Regions from separate parts of the Limnobacter sp. genome, predicted to be linked through region 1. Evidence: predicted binding sites of a transcription regulator. Region 1 holds the regulator's gene; each other region holds the start of a gene.
The links. Region 1 encodes HrcA, which represses chaperone genes, less so after heat shock. Its sites were predicted from a motif close to TTAGCACTCNNNNNNNNNGAGTGCTAA; they were not measured.
Positions count from the first base shown of each region.

Region 2: the regulator HrcA is predicted to act here: its motif matches at 3,359-3,385, upstream of P0D43_RS06900 (co-chaperone GroES).
Region 3: the regulator HrcA is predicted to act here: its motif matches at 7,028-7,054, upstream of rpoH (RNA polymerase sigma factor RpoH).

Region 1 covers NZ_CP121330.1:1,933,177-1,941,108, reverse strand. Annotated here, with positions in the region: gene hemH (ferrochelatase) at 1-449, opposite strand, end outside; gene hrcA (heat-inducible transcriptional repressor HrcA) at 515-1,531, opposite strand; gene P0D43_RS09305 (NAD(+)/NADH kinase) at 1,611-2,564, shown strand; gene recN (DNA repair protein RecN) at 2,554-4,209, shown strand; gene fur (ferric iron uptake transcriptional regulator) at 4,227-4,655, opposite strand; gene P0D43_RS09290 (outer membrane protein assembly factor BamE) at 4,862-5,269, shown strand; gene dapB (4-hydroxy-tetrahydrodipicolinate reductase) at 5,288-6,094, shown strand; gene P0D43_RS09280 (hypothetical protein) at 6,200-6,427, shown strand; gene P0D43_RS09275 (cell division protein ZapA) at 6,428-6,763, shown strand; RNA gene ssrS (6S RNA) at 6,775-6,955, shown strand; gene P0D43_RS09265 (sulfite exporter TauE/SafE family protein) at 7,032-7,844, shown strand; partial or broken gene lgt (prolipoprotein diacylglyceryl transferase) at 7,857-7,932, opposite strand, start outside.
Region 2 covers NZ_CP121330.1:1,436,797-1,444,728, reverse strand. Annotated here, with positions in the region: gene P0D43_RS06915 (nitrogen regulation protein NR(II)) at 1-1,242, opposite strand, end outside; gene P0D43_RS06910 (TRAP transporter substrate-binding protein) at 1,356-2,381, shown strand; gene P0D43_RS06905 (peroxiredoxin family protein) at 2,385-3,242, opposite strand; gene P0D43_RS06900 (co-chaperone GroES) at 3,448-3,738, shown strand; gene groL (chaperonin GroEL) at 3,768-5,414, shown strand; gene P0D43_RS06890 (type B 50S ribosomal protein L31) at 5,604-5,855, shown strand; gene P0D43_RS06885 (hypothetical protein) at 5,932-7,722, shown strand; gene P0D43_RS06880 (MATE family efflux transporter) at 7,732-7,932, shown strand, end outside.
Region 3 covers NZ_CP121330.1:916,087-924,018, reverse strand. Annotated here, with positions in the region: gene P0D43_RS04445 (LVIVD repeat-containing protein) at 1-1,106, opposite strand, end outside; gene P0D43_RS04440 (response regulator) at 1,519-2,169, opposite strand; gene P0D43_RS04435 (sensor histidine kinase) at 2,166-3,512, opposite strand; gene P0D43_RS04430 (LuxR C-terminal-related transcriptional regulator) at 3,522-4,196, opposite strand; gene P0D43_RS04425 (S8 family serine peptidase) at 4,344-6,461, opposite strand; gene P0D43_RS04420 (I78 family peptidase inhibitor) at 6,522-6,890, opposite strand; gene rpoH (RNA polymerase sigma factor RpoH) at 7,099-7,932, shown strand, end outside.

The DNA of each region.
Region 1 (7,932 bases):
GCTGTGGTGGCCGCCGCATACTGAGGATACAAAGGAAACACCAGCACCCGGTCGTAGCCGTCTTTGCGAAGCTGATCCATTCGGCTTGCCACAGAGGGATTGCCGTAACGCATGGCCAAATCAACCCGAACGTCCCAGCGTCGAGCCTTGAATGCCTCGCTCAGAACTTTCACTTGGCGCTTGCCGATCGCCAGCAGCGGCGAACCTTCATCGGTCCACACGGTGGCGTATTTGGCCGCTGATTTCTTGGGGCGAAGCTGCAAAATAATGCAGTTCAAAATAATCCACCAGATCAACCTGGGAATCTCAACCACGCGCGGGTCTGATAAAAACTCTTTCAAGTAGCGACGCAGGGACGGCGTGTCTGCGTTGTCCGGGGTGCCTAGGTTGACGAGTAAAACCGCTGTTTTCTGGGGCGTGCCGTGACGAAATGGGGCTTCGGTGCGCATGGGTACTACCTATTGAACATCAAGCCTGAAAGTATACCCAAAGCTGGCTGTCGGGGTGGCTCGCCCTACTCTGGATCCGACAAAGCCGATGACACCAGCTTCGATGTGATGTCCACAATCGGAATCAATCGTTCGTAGGCCATGCGTGTCGGGCCGATCACCCCCAAGGTGCCCACCACCTCACCATTGACATGGTAAGGCGCTGAAATCACACTCATTTCCTCCATCGGCACCAGGCTTGAATCGCCACCGATGAAAATTTGCACTCCCTCAGCGCGGTTTGAACTTTCAAGTAGACGCAGCAAGGATGTTCGCTGTTCAAACACACCGAACATCTTTTTCAGCCTTTCCATATTGGTCGATAAATCCGACACGTCCAACAACTTGCGTTCGCCAGAAAGCAAGACCCCGTCAGACTGACTTTCCTCAGCTTCCGTACCTGCATTCACCGCAGCCTGCATCAACTTGCTGATGTCCTGGCTAATTTGATGCAACTCTTCCGACAACCTTTGTTTGGCCTGCTGGAAACTCAAACCCGCGAAATGCTGGTTGAAAAAGTTCGCAGCCATGGTCAATTCGCTTTGGGTGTAAGGCTTTTCAACAATCAGGATACGGTTTTGCACATCCCCATCGGGCGTCACGATAATTAGCAACACCTTTCGATCAGACAAACTCAAAAATTCAACATGACGAAACAGTGCCGCTTTTCTCGGTGCGGTAATAACCCCGGCAAACGACGAAAGGCTGGACAGCAAATTCACCGCCTTGTTCAGAACGCGGTTGGGGTCCTCACGCTGGATACCACCACTCAAAGCGGTTTGAACATCGATCGCCAAGGGTTTTACCGTGAGTAAAGAATCCACAAACATACGGTAACCCTGCGGCGTGGGCATTCGGCCTGCCGAAGTGTGTGGCGAGACCACCAGGCGCAATTCCTCGAGATCCGCCATCACATTGCGAATGGTTGCAGGACTCAAATCCAGTGTGGAGTACTTGGACAAAGCCCTTGAACCCACCGGTATGCCCTCTGTGATGTACCTTTCAACCAATGTTTTCAATATGGAACGGGCGCGTTCGTCTATCATCAATGTCACTTCAAATGCGTGTTGCGATACGATTGGGTCTCAGGCTTCACTTTACGACAAAAACAGGGAATCAAGAATGCCGAAACAGAAAGGGATGTGCATTGCTGTGTTTGCCAAACATGGCGCCTCCCCAAAACAGGCCATTTGGCGAAGCGTTGTTGACTTGCTGGCCGCCAATGCATTCCACGTACTGGTTTGCGATTCCATGTTAAGTGGAAGTTCGTCAAAAAACTCGAAGCCTGAATATGATCAAGCCAATTTCGAATTTGCGAATTTGTCCCTGATCAAGAAAAAAGCAAAAATTGCAGTCATTATTGGCGGTGACGGCACTTTTTTGGGCACGGCCCGAGAACTGGCCGATTCCAACATTCCCTTGATTGGAATTAATCAAGGACGCCTGGGTTTTCTCACTGACATTCGCCTGGACGATATCGACCCCACATTGATTGACACCATCAACGGGCAGTCTGTGTCAGAAAACCGCGCCTACCTTGAGGGTCAAATTTTAAGGCAAGGCAAAGTCGTTGAGAATCACATTGCCCTGAACGACATTGTGATCAGCCGTGGCATTGTGGGCGGCATGGTTGAGCTGCGTGTAGAGGTAGACGGCACGTTTATGTACGACTTGCGCGCAGACGGACTGATTATCTCGACGCCAACAGGCTCAACTGCGTATGCACTTTCAGCCGATGGCCCCATACTTCACCCTAGCCTCGCTGGCCTGCTGATTGTGCCGGTGGCTCCGCATGCGCTGACCAATCGCCCCATTGCCCTGCCCCAACACAGCACAATTGACATCATTGTGACGGGCGGCAAGCAAACCGGCGTGCACTTTGACATGCAGTTCAACGGTCGAGCAAAAGTAGGTGACCAAATTCGGATTAAGGTGTCACCACACCCCATCCGGCTTTTGCACCCGGCACGCTATGATTATTTTGCAATGTTGAGGCAAAAACTGCACTGGAGTGCAAGCCCCACAGAAGCCCCCCACAAAACTCGAGGACTTAGAGACAGCGGCCATGCTAAGTAGTTTGACCATTCAGGATTTCGTTATCGTCGACAAACTCGACTTGCACTTTGAACCAGGCATGTCTGTGCTGTCTGGTGAAACCGGCGCTGGCAAATCAATTTTGATTGATGCCCTGTCGCTTTGCCTGGGCGCGCGTGCTGATGCATCACAGGTTCGCGAAGGTTGTGAGCGCGCCAATATCACTGCGGTGTTCGAGATTAACCCCGCCGCCAAAGCCATTCTCGATGAGCAATCGATTGACTGCAGCGAGGGCGAAATGCACTTGCGACGTGCCATTGAATCGAATGGCCGATCCAAGGCTTATATCAATGGCACACCCGTGCCTGCCAGCACACTGAAAGAGTTGTCCGAAACCTTGATCGACATTCATGGTCAACATGCTTTTCAAACGCTGGCTAAGCCGGGTGAGCAACTTCGCCTGCTCGATGACTTCGGTCAGCACAGCGCCCTGGTTCAGGCCACCGCGCAAACTTATTCTGTGTTGAAAAATGCGGAAAAGGCGCTGAAGCAAGCTCAGAGTAGTCAGGAAGACAGGGCCGCACGCATCGAAAACCTGCAATGGAAACTAGACTCGTTAAGCAAAGTAGCCCCAAAAGCAGGCGAATGGGAAGTTCTAAGCAGCGATTTTGACCGTTTAAGCCATGGCGCAGAATTGATCGAGGGCACCCAACATGCAAGTGACGTGCTGTCACAAAATGAAAATGCCCTGCTCGACCAACTTACCCACATAATCGAAAAACTAAGCCACTTAAGTACCCGCGACCCGGCTCTTGAGGGCGTAGTGAAAACGCTATCCGAAGGCGAAATACTGGTTCGAGAGGCCAGCTACGATTTGGGCCACTACTTGAAACACAGCGATCTTGATCCAGACACCTTGGCCGAAGTCGAAGCACGCATGTCGCTTTGGCATGAAACGGCAAGGAAACTACGCATTCAACCGGAAACACTGCACACTGAAATGGAAAGTGTTCAAGCAGAGATCAAAGGACTCGAAGAAGGTTTCGATCTTGAAAAGCTTCAGAAAGAACTCAATGCAGCCCGCCAAGCCTATGAAAAACTGGCCAACGAATTAAATAAAGCACGCAAAAACGCAGCGCAAACCCTGTCCACACGGGTTACAGAATCGATGCAAACACTGAGTATGCAAGGGGGTGTTTTTGTGGTGGATGTCGCCAAGGGCGAACCCTCCCCCAAGGGCAGTGACCAAATCGAGTTCCGCGTGGCCGGGCACCCTGGCGTGACACCCCAAGCCATCCAAAAAGTCGCATCGGGTGGTGAACTGGCGCGAATCAGCCTGGCGATTACCGTCAACACTGTTGAAAGCACCCCCGTTCCTACTTTGATTTTTGATGAAGTGGACAGCGGCATTGGCGGTGCGGTGGCTGAAACCGTGGGGCGCTACCTGCGCCTTTTGGCCAAAAACAAACAGGTGCTGTGTGTTACCCATTTGCCCCAGGTGGCAGCACAAGGCCACAATCACTTCCAGGTCAGCAAAGACATTTCAGCGCAAACAACACGCTCGAAAATTGTGCAACTGGAAGCCAAGGCACGGGTAGAAGAAATTGCAAGAATGCTGGGTGGACAGATAATCACCGAGGCCACGCGCACTGCTGCGCATGAAATGATCGTCTCGGCCAACAATTGATTTGATTTGGGAAAACCTTACTTGCGTCGGTTCTCGCAGTCTTTTTTGGTGCAGGAGCCGTACAGGGAAAGTGCGTGGTCATGCAGCTCGAACCCACGGTCTTTGGCAATCATATTTTGGCGACGCTCGATTTCTTCGTCAAAAAACTCAACCACCTTGCCGCATTGCACGCACACCAAATGGTCATGGTGAGCACCTTCATTGAGCTCAAACACCGACTTGCCAGTCTCAAAATGTTGGCGAGCCAGTAAACCGGCCTGTTCAAACTGCGTTAGAACACGGTAAACAGTGGCCAAGCCAATGTCCAGGTCTTCTTGTAGCAATAGCTTGTAAACGTCTTCAGCGCTCAGGTGGCGATGTTGCCCGCTCTGGAACAATTCCAGAATTTTCATCCGCGGCAGCGTTGCCTTTAAACCAATGCTTTTTAGATCCGTTGCTGTAGTCATGAGTTTGGTACCATTCTGAGGCTTAATCGAGTTCAAGTAGCTTATGATAACGCCTTTGCAGGACATGTTAGCGCACCGAATAAGGTACTCTGTTCCCACTTCACATGCGAATTCACAAAACAATGCGTATTTTACGACTGAATTTGATTCTTTGCTCGACCTTGGCCCTAGGGGTTTCCGCGTGTTCATTCATTCCGGACAACTACGTGCCCTCTTTTGTCAAACCCTACAAGTTTGATATTCAACAAGGCAACTTCGTTACCCAACAAGACGTTGCCAAGCTGCAAGTGGGAATGACCAAAGAGCAGGTACGCTTTATTCTCGGCACGCCTTTGTTGAATGACGCGTTTCATTCGAATCGATGGGACTATATTTACCGATTGTTGCGCGCCGACGGGCAGTCCACTCAATCCCGCTACACCGTGATTTTCGAGAACGAGCGCGTGGCACGCCACGGCGGTGAAAATCTGCCCGCAAGTCCAACTGACCTGTTGGGGCCCGACGCCAATACCAAAGTACCAACAGAACCCTTGCCCTCTGAAAAACCAGCCGAGGACATTAAAGATTCGGAATCCGCAGTGGGTGGCACAGACCGCGCACCCGTACTTAAATAAAAAGCCATGACCAAGCCAATTCAAATTGCAATTGCCGGCGCCAGCGGGCGCATGGGCAAAACACTGATCGAAGCCATTCTGAACCACCCCGGCTGCGAGCTCGCCGGCGCATTTGACCAGGCTGGCTCACCCGGCATTGGTCGTGATGCCGGTGACTTTATGGGTATTTCATCAGGCGTACTGGTGACCGACAATCCTGACACCGCTTTGTCGAATGCCGAGATCTTGATTGATTTCACACGCCCGGAAGGCACGCTTGAACACTTGGCACTGTGTGAAAAACACAATGTGAAAGCGGTCATCGGCACCACCGGGTTTGAACCCAAACAGCTGGAAGCACTTAAAAAGGCTGCAGAAAAAGTGGCCATGGTGTGGTCGCCCAACATGGCGGTTGGGGTAAACGCGACATTCAAACTTCTTGAAGTGGCTGCAAAAATATTGGCTCAAGGTTACGACATTGAGGTGATAGAAGCCCACCACAGCAAAAAAGTCGATGCGCCGTCCGGCACGGCACTGCGCATGGGTGAAGTTGTTGCCAAAGGCTTGGGCGTGGACCTGCAAGACGTGGGTGTGTTTGCCCGCGAAGGCATTACCGGTGAGCGCAAGACTGGCACCATAGGCTTTTCGACGATCCGTGGTGGTGACATTGTGGGCGATCACACTGTGCTGTTTGCCGGCATTGGTGAACGCATTGAAATTACCCACAAGTCATCAAGCCGCATGACCTATGCACAAGGCTCAATTCGTGCAGCCCAGTTTTTGATTGGGCATGAAAAAGGATTGTTTGACATGCAAGACGTGTTGGGCTTGAAAACTTTGTTTTAACCTAAAGCGAAACTGTAGTAGATTGCTGTAAGCAACTGTATAGTCAAGTTAAAATACCAATAACAGCAACCCTCGGGACTTATTACCCGAAGACGGAGCCAGCCAATGACGCAATCACTGCTTGCGAAACTCGACGAACTTCAAGTCAAAGTATCCAGCCTGGCCAAAGCTCTCGAGCAAAGCCGGCATGAAGAAAAATCGGGCAAGGACCAAATTGAAGCCCTGCGCCGGGAAAATGAACAGCTCCAAAAGAAAGTGAATCACGCACAGGGTCAAATTAACCAAATGCTGAACCAATGGTTCCCTGAACTTGAATTGAATTCGGAGGAATAATTGGAAGCACTTGACGTCAAGATCATGGGCAGGGAATTTCGCATTGCCTGCAAACCCGAAGAGCGAGCTGCCTTGCAGCAAGCCGTAAATATTGTAGAAACCAAAATGTCGAGCATTCGCAACACCGGCAAGGTGGTGGGACTCGATAAAATCGCAGTCATGGCCGCTTTACAGATCGCGCATGAATCGCTCGTAGGAAGTAATCCTTCTAACCCGGTTTTAGGACTGGACATTGAGACGATTGAGCGTAAAATCGAGGCTATCGAGCAAGTGGTCGACGGCAGTTTGAACAGCACAAACCCAAACAAGCCGAAGAACGTTGATTTGTTCGAATAGAGAATTTTGCTTTATCTCTGCCGTGTCTGTATTGGCCAGCATTCCGTGAACCAATATTTGTGATCCCGGTTGCGGATTTTTCAGGGTCGGTGTGATTCCCTCTTAGTCAGGGAAACCTAAAGACCCTAATACTGCGACCCACTTGAACCTTAGGTTCAGGGATCGGGCCAGTATGGCATCGGCAGAGACCCCACACCGGGGCGATTGAACCCACGTTCAATCGCCTCTTTTTTTATTCATTTCAGCTTAACAAAGTATTCCAATCACCATGTTCGATCCGGTTTTTATAGTTTCACTGCTTGTATTAGGGGTAGTCAGCGGCGTGCTGGCTGGCTTGCTGGGCATTGGTGGCGGCATGCTGCTGGTACCTTTTCTCACCTTCCTCATGGTTAGCCAAGGCGTACCCGTAGACCATGTGGTGCACTCCTCAATCGCCACATCGCTGGCCATTATCATGTTCACCAGCATTTCCAGCATGCGCGCGCACCACAAGGCAGGTGCGGTACGGTGGGACATCGTGAAATTCCTCACACCAGGCATTCTGGTTGGCGGATTCGTAGGTTCCAAGGTGGTGTCATATTTGCCCACCAAAGAACTGGCCCTGGTGTTTGGCGCGTTTGTCATTTTTTCCGCTTATCAAATGTACGCGGACAAGAAACCCAAACCCACACGCACATTACCGGGCAAGCCCGGGCTGGCTGCTGTTGGTGGCGTTATTGGTGCGGCATCGGCCATCGTGGGTGCAGGTGGCGGTTTCTTGTCAGTGCCATTCATGGTGTGGAGCAACATCAACCTGCGCAATGCGGTTGCCACCTCTGCTGCATTGGGCTTTCCCATCGCAGTATTTTCAAGTATTGCCTATGTAATCAATGGTCAACATTTGCAAGACATGCCCGCCGGTTCATTGGGGTATGTGTATTTGCCCGCGGTGGCCTGCGTAGCTGCCATGAGTGTGCTGTTTGCACCCTATGGTGCAAAACTGACACACACGCTGCCGGTTAAAAAGATCAAACGCATTTTCGCCTTGCTACTGGCCTTTATTGCTTTGTCCATGATTTACAAAGCCGTTACCGGCTTTTAAGCAGCCCCGCTCTTACTTGCTTCGCTTACTGCCCTTGCCCACCTTGGCTTGGGCAGCTTCAAGTGCAGTCATGGTCTCAAGCCCTGTC
Region 2 (7,932 bases), 500 kb from region 1:
TAGCGATTCCGAACGCTTGCGATCGGTAATGTCGATCACTGAACTCATCCAGCCGGTGTGCGCACCACGGCCGTCTTTCAAAGGCGCTTCCACAATGAGCACATCAATGAACTTGCCATTTTGATGCTGGTACGTTGTTTCGAACCCCTCTGGAGGGGCATTGCCTGAAATCACATTGGCGACCAAACGCTTGTATTCCTCAGTGCTCTTGCTGGGCCAATACGGCAGGGGCTGCGGAATTCCAATTAACTCTTCGGGCTTGTAACCCACCATATTGCAAAACGCCGGGTTCACGTAACGAATAAAACCTTGCAAGTCCCACACACGCAAACCCACCGCCATGGAGTCTTGCATGGACTGGCGAAACAGTTTTTCTTCTTCAAGACGAGCCTCAATCTCGAGACGACGACGAGAATCGCGCCACAACATGATGAAACTCAACAACAGCAGCAGGAGTAAAAATGCCAACGCGCCGGTAATGCCGTAGTTGAACAATCGGGGGCCTTCTTGAATGCTGTTGACCCTGAGTTGAAACTGCAGCCCTCCGAGTTCCAGTGAGGTCGTGTGCATGTAAACACCAGCGCCCGGACTGGCCTTTACCAGGCGCGACAAAATGGCCCCGCTGGCATCGAGCAGTTCGACCTGGTTGTCTTGAGCAAACCACCAGGGCAACTCCTTTTCCAGCATCAAATCCAGGTCGATCAAGCCAGCGGTAACGGCCTCGCCGCGTTGGGCCACACTCACATTGGCCACATAGTGGCGCCCCTGAAACAGAAAGGGTCCAACCAACCCGTCCAGGCGGGACTCGTAGCGTTGATTGACCTGCGCTGAGATCAGATTGCGAACCGCTTCAAGATCATATTCATCAAAGTTGTCTTCCAGATTCACAATCGGTGTCAACTCGGGCCCACGAAACACCGCCACCAGCTCGCCAGAGCTGCGGCTAAGCTGATTCAGGCTTGCCGAAAGACGTGCCGATGGATAAATGAGAGAGTCATTGGTCAGCGCTTGCAGGGAGTTGATCAGGCCACCCACCTGAAACTGAATGTTCTGGCGGGCCCAAAGTGCATCGGCAATCAGTTTTGCCTGGTTTTGATCACGCTCGTCCTGTTGGGCGTAGTAAACTGCGGCCACCATCAACGCCATTAAAAGTGAAAAAACAAGCACGGGCATGCCAAACCTCATGGCTTGACGGCGCTTGATCTTCTTTAAATTGGGCTCGTAAGGGGCGAACAGTTGCATGGCTGGATAGTGCCACGAAATAGCAAAAAGATTTCAAGGGATGTGGAAACCCACAATGGTGAGGACTGCCCTACTCTGGAATTTTCAATGAATACCTACACACAAGCCGCAATATGAAATATTTGTCAGCTCTTGGACTTCTACTCGGACTTCACGGTGTTGCCTTGGCACCCGCCAGTGCGGCGCCCCCTATTTTTATCAAGTTCAGCCATGTCGTCGATGAAAACACACCCAAGGGGATTGCGGCACTGGAATTCAAGAGGCTTGCTGAAGAACGCACCCGCGGACGAGTAAAGGTAGAGGTTTACCCAAATTCTTCACTGTACAAGGACCGAGAAGAACTCGAGGCTCTTCAGTTGGGTGCGGTGCAAATGCTGGCGCCTTCACTGGCCAAATTTGGGCAATTGGGCATGCGTGATTTCGAGGTATTTGACCTGCCATACATTTTCCCGAACCGCCAGGTTCTTAAAACCGTAACCCAGGGCGACATTGGACGACAGCTTCTGGCTCAGCTTGAAGACCGTGGAATTTTGGGGCTCGCGTACTGGGACAACGGTTTTAAGGTGATGAGTGCAAATACACCACTGCGCCTGCCAGAGGATTTGAAAGGCAAACGAATGCGCATTCAACCGTCCCGAGTGCTGGAGGCCCAAATGGAAGCGCTGGGCGCTACACCCATTCCGCTGGCGTTTTCAGATGTGCACACCGCACTGGAAACGGGTTTGGTAGATGGCACTGAAAACCCGCCTTCCAATCTTTATTCGAAGAAAATGCATGAAGTTCAGAAATACGTTGCCGTAACCAACCACGGCTACCTGGGCTATGCCGTGATTGTGAACCGCAAATTCTGGAATAGCTTGCCTGCAGACATACGCACCACACTGGAAAAATGCATGGTCGATGCCACACGCAAAAACGATGACGAGGCGGAAAAACTCAATACCCAGGCTTTGAACAAAGTAAAGGAATCGAAGAACACCAAAGTTACAATTCTGAGCAGTGCTGAAATCGAGTTGTGGCGCAAGGCACTTGAACCTGTTCACCGTCGCATGGAAAGCCGAATCAGCAAAGAGTTGATCAGCAGCATTCGCAAGGCTGCTGCTGAACAAGCTGCCGCGACACCCAGCGGCTCACGTTAAGAATCAGGACTCGGCGCCAACCAGCTTTTGGCGTGCCACTTCCAGAAATTGCTCGGGCTCGGGCCGAACCCGGTAATTTGAAGTTTGGTCTGAATACACAATTCGACCGTGTTTGTTGATGATCAACACCGTGGGCAGTACCGTGTCTTCGCCATTCCCCAGCCAATTCATGCCAAACGGCACACCGTTTTCATGCATCAACTTCAGTTTCTTGCTGGCCTTGAATTCGGTATCAACAAAAAATTTCATGGGTACTTTAAAGCGCTTGGCCAGTTCCTGGGTTTTCGATTCGGGCTGCGGGCTGATCAACGCGACTTTCACACCCAAGCGATCAAGCTCAATATAGCGCCCGGCCACTTCGCCAATTTGTGTCATGCACAAGGGGCACCAGTTACCTCGGTAGAACATGAGAAGCCAGGCCGAGCCTTTGAATTGCTCACTCGAAAAACTCTCCCCCTCCAATGTTTGAAGCTGAAACACAGGTAATTTTTCACCTTCTTTTAGCTCTGCATTACTACGCTCGCCCAAATTGGAATACCAGAAAATATAGGCAATGCTGCCAAAGAAAATCAAATTTCCAATCACAAGTGGCCACGGATCGGATTCCATTGCAGGATCGGTAAGCACCAACGCAATGCCCATCAAATTGCTGGCCATAAGGAAATGGAGGTTGCGGGACGTACGCGCCCTGCGTCTCATGAACATCCACACGAACAAATAAAAATTGGGTAAGGCCAATACAAAGACACCGATCCAGCCGGGCCCCAGTGGGCTATGCCAACTCATGGTGGCCACGTGCAGCAAACTGAGGTTGATCAGGATGAGAAACAGGACAATAAAAACTGACTTGGCTTTGTTCATTCTTTGGGATGCAAGATTAAATCGACCTCTAGTGTAAACAAAAGTGACTGACGCCCCGCTTGCAGGCAACTTTTTTTCACCCCTCCCCTTGAAATACCTTCCCCCCGCCCCTATTATTAGCACTCGATGGCGTTGAGTGCTAACAACACATCCGTCAGTTTCTCTAAGCAATTCTTTTTAAAAGACAAATTTAGGAGTGGTATCCATGAACATTCGTCCGTTGCATGATCGCGTGATCGTGAAGCGTCTCGAGAGCGAGCGCACTACAGCCTCTGGCATCGTGATTCCAGAAGCAGCCGCCGAGAAGCCAGATCAAGGTGAAGTGATTGCAGTAGGCCCAGGCAAGCGCGACGACAGCGGCAAGCTGATCGCGATGGATGTGCAAGTAGGCCAGCGCGTTCTGTTCGGCAAATACGCCGGTCAAGCCATCAAGGTAGATGGCAAGGAAGTGCTGGTTATGCGCGAAGAAGACATCATGGGCGTGATTGAAGCCTAATTACACTGAATTCAAGAGGAAGATTAATCATGGCAGCTAAAGAAGTATTTTTCGGCGATGACGCACGCAGCCGTATGGTGCGTGGCGTGAACATTCTGGCCAACGCAGTAAAGGTAACCTTGGGCCCACGCGGCCGCAACGTGGTACTTGAGCGTTCATTCGGCTCCCCCACCATCACCAAAGACGGTGTTTCCGTGGCCAAAGAAATCGAACTGAAAGACAAGTTCGAAAACATGGGCGCGCAAATGGTGAAAGAAGTTGCTTCACGCACTTCCGACAACGCTGGTGACGGCACAACAACCGCCACGGTTCTGGCACAAGCCATTGTTAAAGAGGGCATGAAGTTCGTAACCGCCGGCATGAACCCAATGGACTTGAAGCGCGGTATCGACAAAGCAGTAACAGCCGCAATCGTTGAATTGCGTGCTTTGTCCAAGCCCTGCTCTACCACCAAGGCGATTGCGCAGGTTGGCTCCATTTCTGCCAACAGCGACGAATCCATCGGCAACATCATTGCCGAAGCCATGGAAAAAGTTGGCAAGGAAGGCGTCATTACCGTTGAAGACGGCAAGAGCCTGGACAACGAACTGGACGTGGTTGAAGGCATGCAGTTTGACCGCGGCTACCTGAGCCCCTACTTCATCAACAACCAGGAAAAGCAGGTTGTAGTGCTGGACAACCCATTCGTGCTGTTGCACGACAAGAAAATCAGCAACATCCGTGACTTGCTGCCCACATTGGAACAAGTGGCCAAAGCTGGTCGCCCACTGTTGATTATTGCTGAAGACATCGAAGGCGAAGCCTTGGCAACTTTGGTTGTGAACAACATTCGCGGCATTTTGAAAACTTGTGCAGTGAAGGCACCTGGCTTTGGCGATCGCCGCAAAGCCATGCTGGAAGACATCGCCATTTTGACTGGCGGCGTTGTGATCGCTGAAGAAACCGGCATGAGCCTGGAAACCGTGACCCTGGAACACCTGGGCCAGGCCAAGCGCATCGAAGTGGGCAAAGAAAACACCATCATCATCGATGGTGCTGGCGAAGGCGCAAACATTGAGGCCCGTGTGAAGCAGATTCGCGGCCAGATCGAAGAGACCTCTTCTGACTACGACCGTGAGAAACTGCAGGAACGCGTGGCCAAGCTGGCCGGCGGTGTTGCCGTGATCAAGGTTGGCGCAGCCACTGAAGTTGAAATGAAAGAAAAGAAGGCCCGCGTTGAAGACGCCCTGCACGCAACACGCGCAGCGGTGGAAGAAGGCATTGTGCCAGGCGGCGGTGTGGCATTGCTGCGCGCTCGTGCAAAGATTGAAGGCTTGAAGGGTTCAAACCCAGACCAGGACGCAGGCATCAAGATTGTTCTGCGCGCCATGGAAGAGCCACTGCGCATGATCGTGACCAACGCAGGTGAGGAATCATCTGTTGTGGCCAACAACGTGATGGGCGGCGAAGGCAACTACGGTTACAACGCAGCCACTGGCGAGTACGGCGACATGGTTGACATGGGTGTTTTGGATCCAACCAAGGTTACCCGTACTGCATTGCAAAACGCAGCGTCAATTGCTTCGTTGATGTTGACCACCGATTGCATGGTTGCTGATGCAGCGGATGACAAGCCTTCAGCACCTGACATGGGTGGCATGGGCGGAATGGGTGGTATGGGCGGCATGGGCATGTAATTGCCACTGCCAAGCTTTACTGCTTGAAAAACCGCCGGCCGGGCCAAAACCTGCCGGCGGTTTTTTTCTTGACCAAAGGTATATGTAACCCTATAATTTGCGGTTACCTAATTAACCAGCAAGTGATTTGGCTTTGTCGATTGGCATTTTGACCAATTAACCGCCAGGTTGGCTGCAACGGAGAAACTCATGAAAGATGGCATTCACCCAAATTATCGCGAAGTGTTGTTCGTGGACATGTCCAACGGCTTCAAATTCATTTGCCGCTCAACAGCGCCTAGCCGCGAGTCAGGCGAGCACGAAGGCAAGGAATATCCTTTGATCAAGCTGGACGTGAGCTCTGAATCTCACCCCTTCTACACTGGCGCACAAAACACAATCGTGGATACCGCTGGTCGCGTTGAGAAATTCCGTCGTCGCTTCGATCGCTTCAAGAAGTAATTTTTCGCGCAAGTGATCATACAAAGGCAGCTCAGGCAAACTGGCTGCCTTTTGTTTTTCCGGACACAATAAGAATATGGTCATCACCGCAGCCAACAACACCCGTTTGTCGCGCAGGCTCCTCTGGGGCTTGATTTTGCTCTATGTCCTGCCAGGGCTTTTTGCGCGCACCCCCTGGAAACCCGACGACGCAGCCGGCTTCGGGCAAAGCTTTACCCTGTCCCAATTGCCTTTCTCGGAATGGGCACTTTCACAAATTGGCGATCGCCTTTATGTCGAGGGGGGGCTGTTGTCCGCATGGCTATCGGGGGTGTTCGGAAAAATCGCATTGTGGATCAACCTTCCATACAACTGGCTCGACGATGCCATGCGACTGGGCAATGTGTTCTGGATGATTCTGGCTGGCTGGGCCATCTGGAATACCACCTACCGTCTCGCCAAGCGTGTTGAATTGCAACCTGAAGACCCCCTTGGCACAGCCCCCACCCGCGTTGATTATGCCCGCGCGGTGGCGGATGCGTCGGTGCTCTGCTTTTTGGGCACACTGGGCCTGCTGGTTCGATCGCATATGCAAGTACCGGAAATAGCCGAGCTGGCTGGCATTTCAATCATGTTGCTGGGCGCTGTGCGTTCGCTCGACCGCCCAATTGGCGCGGGCTGGATGCTGGGTGCAGGCATCGCCATTGCCTTTTTTGCGCGGGGCTGGGCACACTGCTTGCCATTCTTGCTCCTGCTGCTTGTCAGCTCGACAACTCACAGTTTTCTGCGTTTCGGCTTGCTTCGGCGCATGACCAGGGCAGCCGCCGTGTTCGCGGTGCCTTTCGCAATCTGGTTTTTCTGGTTGATGAGTCAGAAAAACGGCGAGTTGTGGTGGAACGCCTGGAATGAATGGAATGTACGCAGGTTCCTGATTCTGGACCCGAGCCAATCGTTCGACTTCCCCAAACTGGTGGTCACCCTGAAAACCCTGACCTGGTTTTTGTGGCCAATTTTGCCCATGGCGTGCTGGACCATTTGGCGCTACCGAAAGGCGTTGAGCGAACCCTCAATTCGCATTCCTTTGGCCGGCGCAGTGGCTGGTGTCGTGGTTTTGTTGATCACCAATCCTGCAGACGAAGCCAACTATTTCCCATTGTTGGCACCCCTTTCGGTGCTGGCAGCAATCGGGCTTTCAACCATGAAACGGGGCTTGATCAGCCTGATCGACTGGTTTGCAGTGCTGTGGTTCACCTTCGCAGCTGTGTTGGTTTGGCTGGGCTGGACTGCTGCCACGTTCGGATTCCCGGCAAAAATAGCCGCCAACTTCGAAAAGTTATCCCCTGGTTATGTGCCCGATGTCATCGGTCTTGAACTGGCGCTGGCTTTTTTGGCCAGCATTGCCTGGGTTCGGCTAATCATTTGGCGCACCGCCTCAGGAAGCCGTGCCCTATGGCGCCCCATGGTATTGACCACTGGTGGCGTTATTTTGCTGTGGCTGCTCATGATGACGCTCTGGATCCCCAGAATTGACTATGCAAAAAGCTTCAAGGTGCTGGGCGAGGAAATCACCTACGCCGTAGAGAACCACCAGGCAGCCGCTGGCAGGGAGTGTGTGGGTGACTACAATCTGGGCTATGCGCAGCGAGCCACACTTCAGTACCATGCCAACGTCGATTTCATTCGCAAGGGGCAATTCAAGGAAGCTGCGGAATGCGAGTACTTGCTTGTACAAGACGACACCCGCCAAAGCCTGAAGATCAAAGTGGATTTTGAGTCCAAGGCATCAGAGCAGTGGGAGTTGATCTGGACCGGCAACCGAAACTCGGACCGTCACGAGTTCTTCTTCCTTTACGCGCGAACCCACCAGGCAACAAGCAACGGTCGTTAAAGGTTTGGCATGGCCAGTCATGTTGTTTTATTCGCCCAAAACCGGCCACGCAGAGCACTGCTGAACCAGGCCTTGCCCATTTTACTGGGGCAACTGGCCGTGATGGGCAATGGTCTTGTCGACACCCTGATGGCCGGGCAAGCTGGACCCGACGTGCTGGCGGCCATGGCAGTGGGGTCGTCTATTTACATCAGCCTTTATGTGGGTTTG
Region 3 (7,932 bases), 1.0 Mb from region 1:
CAATTACCCGTCACATTGAAAGTAGAACCACCTTTTTGACCTGGACTCATTGCTGGATTGAAGTAAGCGATTTCTTTAACCAAATTTGGTTTTGAAATATCGAATACCCTTAGCCCCGAGTTGAAGTAGCTACAAGCCATCAGTTTCGCGTCATTTGGATCATCTACCTGGCAATAATGACTGTCATATCCAAACAGGGCCAACCCCGCTGTGTCTGCAGAGGCTTCAACGCAATTTTCAGGCTGATTAATTTCAAGCGTAAGCTTGGACAGCAATCGAATGTTGCTGATGTCACTGACATCAAATATGCGCGGGATTCCAAACGGCAAGCGACCTGAGCCACAGGTAACAATGCGACTCGCTGCGGCATTGACTCCGTCAGAGCCCAGTTCATCCACAGTAATCAGGTGGTCTTTGCCGGCAATTTTCACAGGAATTGTGTGTTGTGCCACCGATCCATCTGCCCAGTAAACCTCTGCCAAAAGTACCGGACTTGGGTCTGTCATCCGCCGACTAATCGGCGTGAAATCATAAATCGCAAAACCGTTGGTATTGTTACCTTCATTGCGCGCGGTACCAGACAAGGTGACGTAACCACGTGTTCCGTCCGCGCTAACTGACAAACCATGCACACCGACAGGCGGGGTAAATTTCGTGATGAATTCGGGTGACGATGGATTTGTTACATCAATTGCATAGTATTGCCCCTGATTCAGATCACCACCGTAATACGTCAAGCCATCAGGAGCCCATTCGCCCTCATGACCAATTACGGTGTCGTCTGCCAAAGGACCACTGAAGAGCAACCTTGGCTGCACGCAGTTTTTGGATATGTCGTAAACATCAAACTCTGGGCCACCGCCAGCACTTGTGCCATTGACATCCGCCAATAAACCACGCTGCACGTTGACCTTCAAGGATTCCCATGGATCAAGCATTGACACGCTGGTAAGGCGCCCAGCATCGACGGGGTTGCTTGAATCGCTCACGTCCATCACGACCGTGCCGGGTCGCTGCAAATTTGCTCTGGGAACACTGGGCGAAGACACTGCTGTGGCCGCGAATGCCTGGCCATAATAGGAGCAGTTGCGATAGGAGGTATGCATCCAACTTGCGCCCTCACCCTCGTACTGCGACACCAAATCAATATTGCAATTACTTCCTTGAAACCCGGCCAGCCTCTCGCTCAATGGCACCTGACCTTGAAGTGCAGACTCAGCCCGATCACCCTCACGACACTGAGCCCTGGGAATTGAAGTTTGGGTAGCAAGGGTATCTTCTTCATTTGGCGCTACGGGGCTTCGATTACCAGCATTCGGCGTAACCGCATCACCTCCGCCTAAACAACGGCTCAATACCAAAGTTACACAACACATGCCCCATGCTGACCGCGAAATATCTTTAGTCATAGTCCCCCCCACCGCTCTGAATTTAATTAGTGTTTTGTTTTTATTACTTTTTTTTCAACACAATGGATTCAAAACAACAAGGTCAGATCAGAACATAAGGGGGTGTCAATTAAATCAAAGGGCTGGTTAATCCCCACCCAATGGCCAGCTTGGTCAGTTCAATGTCATTACTGACCTGCAATTTCTTTTTGATTTGGTAATGAATGTTGTGAATGGTTTTTGCGCTGAGAAAAAGCAGCTCACCAATTTGCTCGGCAGATTGCCCCGCAACCAGCAAACACAACACCTCGAACTCCCGGCTGCTGAGTTCACCCAGCCCGCCCCGGTTGTCACGCAAGCGTGACAGCGCCATTAAACGCGACAAGTCGGCACTGATGAAGGTGCGCCCAGCCAACACCTCACCGATCGCCCTTAACAGCACCTCGGGCCGGCTGCTTTTGGTCACATAACCTTTTGCACCAGCGTCCATGCACGCGCGGGCCAATTCGATCGAATTGTGCATGGTGAACATGAGAAACTTTACGTCAGGCCAACGCCCCAACACCCGCTGAATCAAACTCGAGCCCACCGGTTCGGGCATGCTGATGTCGCAAATGATCAAGACCGGCAATTCCTTCTGGCAGGCGGCAAAAGCTTCTTGTGCGTTTTCCGCTTCGCGAACCTGACTAAAACCGCCTTGCGTTTCCAGCAAGTGCCGGTAACCTGCGCGCACCACGGCGTGGTCGTCTACCAGCAAAACATTGCAGTCGGTGTTATTCATGCGGCACCTTGTTGCTGAAATTGGGCTGAGACCACAAACTGCCCTTCTTCAATTTGGGCGTTGAACACACCGCCATGCACCCGCACCCGTTCAGCCAGCAAATTCAGACCCATGCCGCCCGAGGGCGCAGGTGTTTTAGAAGATGGATGCATGGTGTTCTCAACACGAAGTTCCAACACCTTTTTATCCAAGATTAAACTTACTTTCACGGCAGAACCGCCAGGCGCTGAATGTCGCCGAGCGTTGGCCAGGCACTCCTCGACCGTGCGGTAAACACAAAGCGCGCGGTCTTTGTCCAACTTGCCCAGCGCAACAGGGTCAAGACTCAGGTTCACAGTCCAACCGCTGCCGGCATTAATCTCCCAGCGGGTACACAGGTCTTGAATGGCCATGCCCAAGTCGGCACCCTCCAACACGGGCGGGCACTTGTTCACCAAGACTGCGCGCATGCGCTCGAATGCACCTTCAATTTGTAGATCAATTTCTTCCAGCTTTTCCTGCACCCCGGTATAGCCACCCTTTAACTGCGCACGCAGTTGTGCGCAATTGACGGCGATCAGACTTAATGACTGGCCCAGATCTGCATGCACCCAATGCGCCAATTCCCGCCGTTCTTCTTCCTGGACGTTCAGCAATTTCATCATCAGGCTGCGGCGGGTTTGGGTCAGGCGCCATAGGCGATCATTCAGGCGATTCACCCCTTGTGCAATGCGGCCAAACTCGCGAGGCTGTACATCAGGCAATTGCTCGGGGGGCGGGCTGTCCTCGGAAATGGCAATGGAGTCAATTTTCTCCACCAAGGTGGCTGCTGGCTGCAAGGCGCGCCCGATCACCGCATAGGAAAGGGCTGCAAGACTGGCTACAATCAGGCTACTGAGCAGTAGCAAGTCTCGCAGAGTGTGCCAAAACTTTGCCAGCACCAATTGCGGATCAGCAGTAATGGTCAACTCGCCAAACGGCTGCCCCCACAACCCCACCGCCTGGGGTGCGGATTCAATTTGCACACCCAATAGCTGCATTAACTTTGCTTCAACAGGGTGGCGAACCAGGTTGTCACAGCCCTCTTGCCGCACCTGCCCGTTCCAGCCTTCATAGCGAATGCAGTACGGTGCCAGCAACAAGCCATACTGGCTGCCCACCAACACCGGCGACCCTTCAATTTCCGGGTTGATTTGCCGCTTGTACATGGAGTATTCCACCATCTCGTGCAGGCGGGCAGCGTCGCTGGCCAAGGCCTGGTCTACCTCATTGGCCGTGCGCAACACCACATAGGCGGAAATCAACACCCAGCACAACAGGCCCAGGGTGATCATTCGCACCAGCAAATAGCGTTTCAGGTTCATGCAAACAGTTTAATCGGCGTTGGGCTGCAAGTGCGCCAGTGCGACCTCCCCATGCAGGCGGGCCGCCAGCTTTCTTGCAACCGAATAATTGCTCACTGCCTCGCCACGGTTTTGAACACCCAGCCGCCCGAAGGCCTCCTTGATGTGTGCGTTTACCGTGTCGGGACTCATACCCAGTATCTTTGCAATTTCCTTGCCTGTTCTACCCAGGGACACCTGTTCCATGACCTGCGCCTGCTTGATGGTCAAGGGCTTGGGGCTACCGGGCATTTGAATCAGGCTTTGAAACTCGTTGCGTTGAGAAATTGAATTCAGGTTCACTGAATCGCGTTTCAGGAAAGATTGAACCTGAACCATGAGCTCTTTGTAGTGCTGACTTTTTGAGAGCAGCAATGCGCCTGAGTCGACGATCTGTCGTTCAATTTTTACATCACTCAACGCTGTAAAAAACATACGGAATGAACTCGGAAAGCGCTGTGAGACCAAGTCAATTACCTCGGCAGGCTTGCTGTTGGGCAACACCAGGTCGGACACCACCAAATCAAAATCGGCAGGCTCGATGTGGTGCAATTGATCCACCGATTCGACAATGCGGGTCGTTAGCCCGGGAACAACTGCACCAATAATTTCTTCAACGACCATGGCCGAAGTCGGATGATCCTCCAGTATCAATAAATTCTTCAAACCCCTATCCCTAAAAGTACGGCTATCAACGTGGCGATATTTATAATTTTTATGCGAATTATTCGTGCGATTATTAAATGAAATGTTTAGTTATGTAAAGAATTCAAAATGCACGAAAATCAAATCACCACATTGCGGTACAGGAGTTCAAAGTTGAAGTTTCTGGGGCCCGCTAAATTTCGCGATGCCCAGCAGCAGTAACATGCCCAGCAAGCCCATTAGGTTAATTGCGCCACCGCCGCCCCCACCGCCTGATGATGCGGTGGTTCCAGAGGAAGGCGAACCATCCGCAGTTTCCTGAGCCATCGGGTCAGTTGCGGTAATTTGGCGAGAGTCCGAGTCCAGAGTCACGTCGCTCACAAAAAGTGTTTGACCCGCAGAGGCCGCTTGAACTTCCGAGCTTTCGCTCACCCGATCCGCCTCGAAGCTCAAACGATAAACACCCGGAATTGAGAGGTTGATCACAAAACTACTGCTATCCCGTGCAAACGACACAGAGTAGCTTGAGGGATCCACAGCGGGATCATTGGCCACCAGACCAATTGAAGACGCATCGACGTTATTGACTGTGCCAGAGAACTGAAAACTGGCTGTTTCTGTTGGGTTGGATTCCTCTGGTTCACTGGGCAGTTCACCACCATCGCTAATGGGCTGGTTGCTTGAGGTGTCCTCGTCCGGCGCAGGCTCAACAACTTCGTCGGACGCCGGTGGTGAAGTTGTTGTGCCACTAATGTCAACACCAGTCACCGCCAACAGAAATGCTGATGTATTCAGAATGGTGCCGCAGGGTCGCGGATTACTCACGGGATCGCTAATTTGAACGCAGTAGGATTCAGGATCCTGAAACTCATGGCCGGTGTCCTTCAGCGCTTGAATGAGGCTGGCGGAGGTGACCCCTTCACTGAGACCCAGTCGAAGCGCGGTCGCCAGAACACCACTGACCAACGCGGTTGAAAAGCTGGTTCCTGATGCGAAACTGACGCCATTCATGGACCTTAGAATGCTGGGCTCGGTCACAGGCAGGTTGTCTCCCACACTGGGTTCGCCACCCAATGTAGACGTAATCAACGCGGGGCTTACATTGCCGTATGACGCATCGCCAAAACGTGTGGTTGATGCGCCCACCGAAATGACACCGTTGCAATTGGCTGGCGCGAAAGGCACTTGTTCACCGTACAGCGCGCTGTTGCCAGCGGCAGCTACGATCAAGGTACTGCTGTTGTTCAATACAAAATCAATGGCAGCCTGCTCAAAAGAGGAACAGCTTGCATTGCCCCCCAATGACAGGTTAACCACATTGGCCGGATTGTTGTTGGGGGGCAAACGCGCAAAAAACTCAAAGTTTGGATCTTCGCCCGACTCAACCACAAACCTGTCGTACAGGCCAACTGACCACAGCACGCCGAACATGACGCTGACGGAGTCCCCGCCGCTGTCACTCAACACGCGAATTTGACTGACCCTAAGCTCACGGTCCATTCCAACGATTCCGCTGCTGTTGTCAGCCGCTGCATTAATCAGCGATTGAACTTTACTGCCGTGATAAAAAGGCTCACCGCCATTTGCGCCAGATGTGGCGGGTTCGGTTGCATCGGCAAATAGTGCACTGTTGCTGACAAAGCGCTCATTGTTGAAATCGTAATCAACACCTTCCACAAAATTCGCTTCGACATCAAACTGATTATTTAAATCTGGGGCTGGTGCAATACCCGTGTCGAGAACGGCAACCCGAACCATCGACTCTGCGCTAGATGGCGTGCGCTCCAGCAGCTTTACAAATTCAGAGTCGTACACAGGGCTCGATGTCTGATTCGCGCCGGTGTATAGATTTTTTTGATTGGGATATCCCGGGTCATTGAAAATAAAAGGCTTGTAAATTCGGTTCTCGGACACCGAACGCACCGAAGAGTTTGCGCGAAGCAGCTTGAGAACTTGAGCCCGGTCTGCCGTAGTACGCATGTCCTTTGCATTAACCACCCAGAATCTTTTGAGTAGTCGCCCGCCCACTGCAGCATTGATTTTTGTATCAGCCAATACCTTTTTAACCAAAGGTTGACTTGCCTCATTGGGAAGAACCCGCAAGCTCTCGTCTGCCAGCTCGAGAAAAAGAATCTTTTCTTCGGGCACAAGTGGCCTTGCGGCGTCTACGCTTTCAGTTGCTATCGTTTTGGATTTCGTCTTGACTGTTTGCGCCAACACATCAACAGAAAGTGCGTAGGCGCTGAATGTCACCATTGCAACACCGAGAATTGCCGAGTACTTCATTACAACCCCTGCTTCAACTATTACTTCAAATTAATGCCCCAGGTGCGCAGTGATTTTTTGTCATCCACGTGTCACACTTTTTGGCATGCCCTGCTCATCGAACTGAAAGTTAATGCGATCCTCCAGGTACTCCATGGTGACCATGGTCCCCGGCATCAAGATCCGGATCGTTTTAAATTCGACATACTTCTTTGCCAGCTCGGTGAGCTTCATGCGAGCCCCATCGGGATCGACCAGTTCGATTTTCTTGATTTGATGCACCTCGCCGAGAATCTTGAACTCCTTGATCTCGGTTTTCACTTCAAACACCATCGTCTTGAATTCACATTCCAGCTGGCCCATTGCACCGGCCTCCGTGCTTGCGCAGATTTGCTGCGCTGTGCGTGGCGTACTCGCAGCACAGGCAGAAACGCAGACTAGCAATAGCATCAGTCCAAAAGATTGCACAGCTGTACCACCCAAAAATAGTTGCATTGCCCAAGGCTCACACCGGTCACCGACGCCATACCAATGTGCTTTAAAGTTTCTGTCAGGTCAAGCCAGCTGTTCGTGAACTTTCCGGGCGATTAGCACTCTGTAGCAAGGAGTGCTAAAATTAACTGGAAATTGGTTCATTAATTCGGAGAAAACCGCAATCATGACCACTGCGTTAACTCTTGCTAACACCCGCGCCATGGGCAACAGCCTTGCTGTGCGCGACCCATGGGCGTTGGTCGCCCGTGGCCCGCTTGGCAACCTGGATGCTTACATTTCCGCCACCCACCAAATTCCCATGCTGACGCAAGAGGAAGAAGTGGAGTTGGGCGAACGCCTGCAGCGCGACAACGACCTGGAAGCTGCCCGCCGCCTGGTGCTTAGCCACCTGCGCCTGGTGGTTGCCGTAGCACGCCAGTACCTGGGCTATGGTTTGCCCCATGCTGACCTGATTCAGGAAGGCAATATCGGTTTGATGAAGGCTGTAAAGCGATTCGACTCGTCGCGTGGTGTGCGCCTGGTCAGCTTTGCCCTGCATTGGATCAAGGCCGAAATTCACGAATACATTATCCGTAACTGGCGCATGGTGAAAATGATCACCACCAAAGCGCACCGCAAGCTGTTTTTCAACCTGAACAGCTTCAAGAAGTACGGCCAAACCCTGTCACCCGACCAAATCAACGAGGTGGCCAGTGAGCTGAATGTACGCCCTGCAGACGTGTACGACATGGAACGCCGCATGGCGGGCCATGAATTCAGCCTGGACCCTGTTGTAGACGCAGACAGCGAGGAAAACAGCTACAACCCTGTGCGTTATTTGGCCGCCGAGGGTGCCGAACCCACCGAAGTGCTGGAAGGCGCCAACATGGAACGCCTGCACAGTGAAGGGCTGGACCTGGCACTGGCCAGTCTGGACGAACGCAGCCAACGCATTATTTCCAGCCGCTGGTTGGCTGGCAACAACGCCAAAACCCTGCATGATCTGGCCGCCGAGCTG